Regions from separate parts of the Mesorhizobium sp. Mes31 genome, predicted to be linked through region 3. Evidence: predicted binding sites of a transcription regulator. Region 3 holds the regulator's gene; each other region holds the start of a gene.
The links. Region 3 encodes PhoB, which activates phosphate uptake and scavenging genes when phosphate is short. Its sites were predicted from a motif close to TGTCATNNANCTGTCAT; they were not measured.
Positions count from the first base shown of each region.

Region 1: a site for PhoB is predicted at 723-739, ahead of NR193_RS28865 (acid phosphatase). Genes of this name have one in related genera too.
Region 2: a site for PhoB is predicted at 853-869, ahead of NR193_RS04840 (RNA degradosome polyphosphate kinase). Genes of this name have one in related genera too.

Region 1 is NZ_JALJRL010000024.1:28,105-30,369, reverse strand. Features, by position in the region: gene NR193_RS28870 (cytochrome-c peroxidase) at 1-581, opposite strand, end outside; gene NR193_RS28865 (acid phosphatase) at 819-2,265, shown strand, end outside.
Region 2 is NZ_JALJRL010000002.1:443,390-445,654, reverse strand. Features, by position in the region: gene NR193_RS04840 (RNA degradosome polyphosphate kinase) at 1-788, opposite strand, end outside; gene NR193_RS04835 (zinc-finger domain-containing protein) at 933-1,178, shown strand; gene NR193_RS04830 (FAD-dependent monooxygenase) at 1,199-2,265, shown strand, end outside.
Region 3 is NZ_JALJRL010000012.1:57,411-59,675, reverse strand. Features, by position in the region: gene pstB (phosphate ABC transporter ATP-binding protein PstB) at 1-298, shown strand, start outside; gene phoU (phosphate signaling complex protein PhoU) at 324-1,031, shown strand; gene phoB (phosphate regulon transcriptional regulator PhoB) at 1,051-1,740, shown strand; gene NR193_RS20650 (agmatinase) at 1,856-2,265, opposite strand, start outside.

The sequences.
Region 1 (2,265 bases), on a different contig from region 3:
CCGAGCGCCTCGGCGGCGGCGTCGAAGGCGTCGTCCGGGTGGTCGAAAACCTGGTCGCCGAAAACGGCCTTGAATGCATCGGCATAGGCGGCCTTGCGCAGGGCAGCGCTGACGGCGGCGGTGTCCTTGTTGGCCATCTCGAACGGTGACAGCAGCGGAATCTCAGCCTGATCCTTGCCGCGGTCGGCACGGCCGTCCCAGGTCAGGCCGCCGGTCGGGCCGTTGTCGACGCTCTCGTCGCCTTCGTCCTCGGAATCGTAGAAATGCTCGGTGAAGGCGGGCACCGCCTGCAGGTAGCGAAGCGAAGGCACGGCGCGCAGCCCCGGCTGATCGAGGCGCGGCCCGCCCATCTCGACAGGTGCCGCCGAGGCCGGGCCGAAGGCATGATGCGGGTCATGGCAGGACGAGCAGGCCTGTTTGCCAGAGGCAGACAGCGACGGGTCGAAGAACATCCTGCGGCCAAGCGCCGTCAGCGCCTGCGCCCTGGCGAAGGCATCGGCTCGCGACATCGGCCCGGGATGGACGCTGCCGGTCCCGGCGCGGCCAATGCTTGCCGGCAAAATCGCGGCGATGCCGAGCATCGATGCGGCGATGATGATCCTCTTCCATTGTGCTGTCGCCATGTCGTCCGATCCGCCTTTTCGCCCGGGACTTAAGACCGCACTGCTACGGATTCATGACCGGTCTGCCCGCTCACGCAACCGTGTTCGCAGGCAAGGCAAATGTCACAAAGGTGACAAGGCACCGATCTAACGTTTTCATCCATGGCTCGCCGCCCGACCATGCATTGCCCCTCCAGCCAAGCCACGAGGCACCCGATGACGACGCTGAAGTTCCTTACCTCGCTTTGCCTCGCCGGCACGGCGCTGGCCTCTGTTCCGGTCGCCGCTTCCGCAGCACCGCCCAACTATGACAAGATCGACACCGTCGTCGTCATCTATGCCGAGAATCGCAGCTTCGATAATCTCTATGGCGGCTTTCCCGGCGCCAACGGCCTGGCCAATCTCTCCGCCGACCAGGTGCGCCAGCTCGACCGCGACGGCAAGCCGCTCGCCGAACTGCCGCCGGCCTGGGGCGGCCTGACCGCCAAGGGGGTGACGCCGCCGGTGACCGAGGAGCAGTCGGCGCACCTGGCCAATGCCAGCTTCGCCATCGACGATCCCAAGGGTTTCAACGAACAGACCTCGGTGATCACGCGCGACCTCTGGCATCGTTTCTACCAGGAGCAGATGCAGATCGATGGTGGCCGCAACGACAAGTTCGTCGCCTGGGCCGATTCAGGCAGCCTGGTGATGGGCCATTATGACGGCTCCGGTTTGCCGATGTGGGCGGTGGCGAAGAAATACGTGCTGGCCGACAATTTCTTCCAGGGCGCCTTCGGCGGCTCCTTCCTCAACCATTTCATGCTCGCTTGCGCCTGCGTACCGGTCTATCCCAATGCCGACACCAGCCCGGTCAAGGGGCAGATCGCCGTCGTCGAGGCCGATGGCACAACGCTGAAGGTCGCCGACAACTCGCCGGCCTCGGCGCTTGGCGGCCCGCCGAAATTCGTCAATGACGGCGCCATCACGCCCGACTTCCATGCCGTCAACACCATGCAGCCGCCCTATCAGCCGAGCAACAACAAGCCGGCCGCGGGCGGCGATCCGGCTTTGGCCGATCCGTCCGCGGCCAGCACGCTGCCGCCGCAGCACGACATCACCATCGGCGACCTGCTGTCGCTGAAGGGCGTCGCCTGGGCCTGGTATGCCGGCGCCTGGCAGGCAACGCTCGACGGCAAGAACGCGACGCCGGTGCCGAACTTCCAGTACCACCACCAGCCGTTCAATTACTTCGCGGCCTACGCGCCTGGCACCGCCGCGCGGGCCGAGCATCTGCGGGATGGCGGCCTGGACGGCGCTGCCTTCATCAAGGACATAGACGACGGCAAGCTGCCGGCCGTCACCTTCTACAAGCCGCAGGGCAACCTCAACGAACATGGCGGCTATGCCGATGTGGCGAGCGGCGACCAGCATCTCGCCGATGTCGTCTCGCATCTCGAGAAAAGCCCGCAATGGAGCCACATGCTGGTGGTCGTCACCTATGACGAGAATGGCGGCTTCTGGGACCATGTCGCGCCGCCGAAGGCCGACCGCTGGGGGCCGGGCAACCGCATCCCCGCCTTCATCATCTCGCCCTATGCGAAGATGGGCACCGTCGACCACACGCAATACGACACGACATCGATCCTGCGCTTCATCACGGCGCGCTACGACCTGCCGGTGC
Region 2 (2,265 bases), on a different contig from region 3:
AACAGACGCACCAGATCCTCGGACTCCTCCTCGACCTCGATATCGCTGTCTCGGATGATGCGGAACGTGCCGGAGCCCTTGACCTCATAGCCAGGGAACAGCTTGCCGATGTAAAGGCCGACCGCCTCTTCCAGCGGGATGAAGCGGACATGGCGCTTGCGGTCGGGCAAACGGATAAAACGCTTCAGCGCCACCGGCAGGCGCAGAAGTGCGCTCATCTCTTCGCCGTTCTTGCGATGGCGCAGTTGCAGCGCCATCGAGAAGCCGAGATTGGGGATGAACGGGAACGGATGCGCCGGGTCGATCGACAGCGGGGTGAGCACCGGAAACACCTGTTCCTGGAAGTGATCCTCCAGCCAGATCTTTTCGTCCTTGGTCAGCGCATCGCGGGTGATGCTCTCGATGCCTTCCTTGTTGAGCAGCACGGTAAGGGCCGAAAGGCTCTTCTGCTGGTCTTCCTGCAGCCGCTCGACCTCACGCAGAAGCTGTTCGAGCTGCTGTTCGGGGGTGCGTCCGTCGGGGCTCTTCAGCACGATGCCCTCGCGGACCTGCCCGGCGAGACCGGCGACGCGCACCATGAAAAACTCGTCGAGATTGGCGGCCGAGATCGACAGGAAGCGGACGCGCTCCAGCAGGGGATGATGGGTGTTCAGCGATTCCTCGAGAACGCGCCGGTTGAACTGCAACCAGGAAAACTCGCGATTGACGAAACGATCGGGATTGCCGCCCTCCGGGCTCGCTGCCTCGACATTGATGAATTCGCTCTGCACCGGCTTCAGTTCGTTCATAATTCCTGCTCTTCCCGCACCTAAAGCCGGTTAACCGGCTTAACTTATCCTCTGACAGGCTTTTGCGACAGTTTCATTTCATCGATCTTGCAAAGAGACCTGATATGATCCAGATGCAGATCAGACTGCGTTAAGGAGATGACGATGGCAGGCGGTTCCATTCCCCATTTTCAGAACGATGCGGGCCACCCGGCGATCGACATCGGCGTCAAGGAATTCATGTGCACGGGCGCCAACCCGCCTTTCGACCACCCGCATGTGTTTCTCGACATGGGCGACGACAATGAAAAAGTCTGCCCCTATTGCTCGACGCTCTACCGCTATTCGCCAAGGCTGAAGGCGACGGAAACGCAGCCGGCTGGCTGCATCTATATCGACCAGGCCGCCTGATTTCCAGCGACCGGCTGCAAATGGACGACATGCGCTCCGGGCAAGTCATCATCGCCGGGGCGGGCATCGCCGGGTTGACCGCGGCGCTGGCCTTCGCCGAACACGGCTACCCTGTGCAAGTGTTCGAACAGGCGCAGCGCATAGACGCGGTAGGCGCCGGTCTCCAGCTTTCTCCCAATGCAACACGCATCCTTCGCCAGCTCGGCGTGCTCGACCGGCTGCTGCCAACAGCAGTGCGGCCCGAAGCGGTGGTGCTGAAGGACGCCGCGACGCTGCGTGAACTGGCGCGCGTGCCACTTGGACAGTCCGCTGAAGCGCGCTGGCGGGCGCCCTACCTCGTGGCTCACCGCGCCGACCTGCAGGCGGCGCTGATGTCGCGCTTTGCCGAGATGCCGGATATTCATCTCACCACCGGCGCGCGCCTCGGCGGCATTGCCATCGGGACCCACGGCATCACGGCGAGTGTCGAGCTCGACGGCAAGACCATCGAGATGGAAGGCTCCCTGCTGGTCGGCGCCGACGGCGTCTGGTCGTCGGTGCGTGCGCTTGTCGATTCGACCAGGGGAGCGGCATCGCCAAGAAGCCGTTTTTCCGGTGAGCTGGCCTGGCGCACCACCGTTTCGGTCGACAGCGCCGCCGGGCAAGCCTTTGCCGCGATCGGCGCGGCCGACTGTGTGACGACCTTCCTGCATCCTGGCTTCCATATGGTCGCCTATCCCGTCAGCAAGGGCGACGCCTTCAACCTCGTCGCCTTCACCAGAGGCGAGCGTATCGCCGAGGGCTGGTCCGGCCATGCCGATCCCGGCATCCTCGCCGCCGCTATGCGCGGCACCGCGCCGGGCCTTGCAAGACTATTGGAAATGGCCGGCCCGTGGCTGACCTGGCCGCTCCATACGGTCGAGCAGAAGCAGCCCTGGACGACGCCGGACGGTATCGCGCTGATCGGCGACGCGGCGCATGCGATGACACCCTTCGCGGCACAAGGCGCGGCGATGGCGATCGAGGATGCGGCGACGCTTGCCGGCTCTTTTGCCGCCTTTCCTGCCGATCCGGCGCGAGGCCTCCTCGTCTGGGAAAATCTGCGGCG
Region 3 (2,265 bases):
GCAGCGGCTCTGCATCGCCCGCACCGTGGCGGTGAAGCCGGAAGTCATCCTGCTCGACGAGCCGGCTTCGGCGCTCGATCCGCTGTCGACCGCCAAGATCGAAGAGCTGATCGACGAGTTGCAGGCCGACTACACGATCGTCATCGTCACCCACAACATGCAGCAGGCGGCACGCGTCTCGAAGCAGACCGCCTTCATGTATCTGGGCGAACTGGTCGAGTTCGACCGCACCGAGAAGATCTTCACGTCGCCCCGCGAGAAGCGCACGCAGGACTACATCACCGGCCGCTTCGGCTGAGCTCAGACATACGAGGACTAAGATCATGGGCGAACATACAGTCGCTTCTTTCGACGAGGATCTCGGACAGATCAGCAAGCTCATCAGCGACATGGGCGATCTCGCCGGCTCGATGGTCGGCGGTGCGACCAAGGCACTTCTGAATTCCGACAACGCCCTGGCACAGCGCGTTGTCTCCGACGACGCGATCATGGACGCGCGCCAGCGCGAACTCGACGACCGCGCCATCACTCTGATCGCCAAGCGGCAGCCGATGGCCGACGATCTGCGCCATGTCGTCGGTTCGATCCGCATGGCCGGCGACCTCGAGCGCATCGGCGATCTTGCCAAGAACATCGCCAAGCGCGTCGGCACCGTTGGCCTCAGCGTCACGCCTCGCGACCTTTCGCACTCGATCGATGCGATGGCGCAGCTGGTGCTGATCCAGGTGCAGGGCGTGATCGAGGAATACGCCGCCGCCGACGCGGCGGCGCTGGCCAAGCTCAGGAACGACGACGAACGCATCGACGTCAAGTACACGTCCGTGTTCCGCGAACTCCTGACCTACATGATGGAGGATCCGCGCAACATCACCGCGTGCACGCATCTGTTGTTCTGCGCCAAGAACCTCGAACGCATCGGCGATCACGTGACCAACATCGCCGAGAATGCGTATTATGTTTTGACCGGCACACAGCTACCCGCCAATCGCCCGAAGCAGGACGAGACGGCAATGTCCGCGCCGGCGGCATGACGACAGGGGTAAGCAGCCGATGATCGCGCCACGCATCATGGTCGTGGAGGATGAGGAGCCGCTCGGTGTGCTGCTCCGCTACAATCTGGAGTCCGAGGGTTACCAGGTCGAGGTGGTGACGCGCGGCGACGAGGCCGAGATCCGGCTGCAGGAGAACGTCCCCGACCTTCTGGTGCTGGACTGGATGGTGCCGGCGGTTTCAGGCATCGAACTCTGCCGGCGGCTGAGAATGCGCCCCGAGACCGAGCGGCTGCCAATCATCATGCTGACCGCGCGTGGCGAGGAGAGCGACCGCGTGCGCGGCCTTTCCACGGGCGCCGACGATTATCTGGTCAAGCCGTTCTCGACACCGGAGTTCATGGCCAGGGTCAAGGCGCTGCTGCGCCGCGCCAAGCCGGAAGTGCTGTCCAGCGTGCTCAAGGTTGGCGACATCGTGCTCGATCGTGAGTCGCACCGGGTCTATCGCAAGAAGAGCGAGATCCGGCTCGGGCCGACCGAATTCCGCCTGCTCGAATTCATGATGCGCCATCCTGGCCGCGTCTTCTCGCGCAGCCAGCTGCTCGACAATGTCTGGGGCGAGACGATCTATATCGACGAGCGCACGGTGGACGTGCATGTCGGCCGGTTGCGCAAGGCGGTCAACAACGGCCGCATGCCCGATGTCATCCGCACGATCCGCGGGGCGGGTTACGCGATCAGGGAAGACTAGAGCAGTTCACCGTTTCACGGAAACGGCAAACCGCTCTAACTCTTTGTTTTGACGCAATTCCGGACGGAAAACCGTTTCACACTTTTCCTGGAATTGCCCTAGCGAGAGTCCGGGCTCAAACCTGCCGGACGACGGTGCCGATGACGTTGACGAGAAGGCGCGCTGCGGTCAGGGCCGACAGGCCGTCAATGTCGGCGGGAGGATAAAGCTCGACAAGGTCGAATCCCGCGATCCTGGCCCGTCTGCCGAGGCCCCCGATCAGATCGACCACCTGGGTGTAGGTGAGGCCGCCGGGCGAACGCGCCGCCACGCCCGGCATGATACCGGGATCGAGGCCGTCGCAGTCGAGAGTTACGACGACCCGCGCCCCTTCCGGAATATGCCGGAGAGCGGCTTCGACGCCTTGGGCGTGAACCTCGCGGGCGGTTACAAAGCGGCTGCCATAGCGCCGTGCCGCTTCGATTTCGGTGAGGCGAGCGCTGCCGACGCCACGGATGCCGACCTGCACGATGCCGGCGACATGCG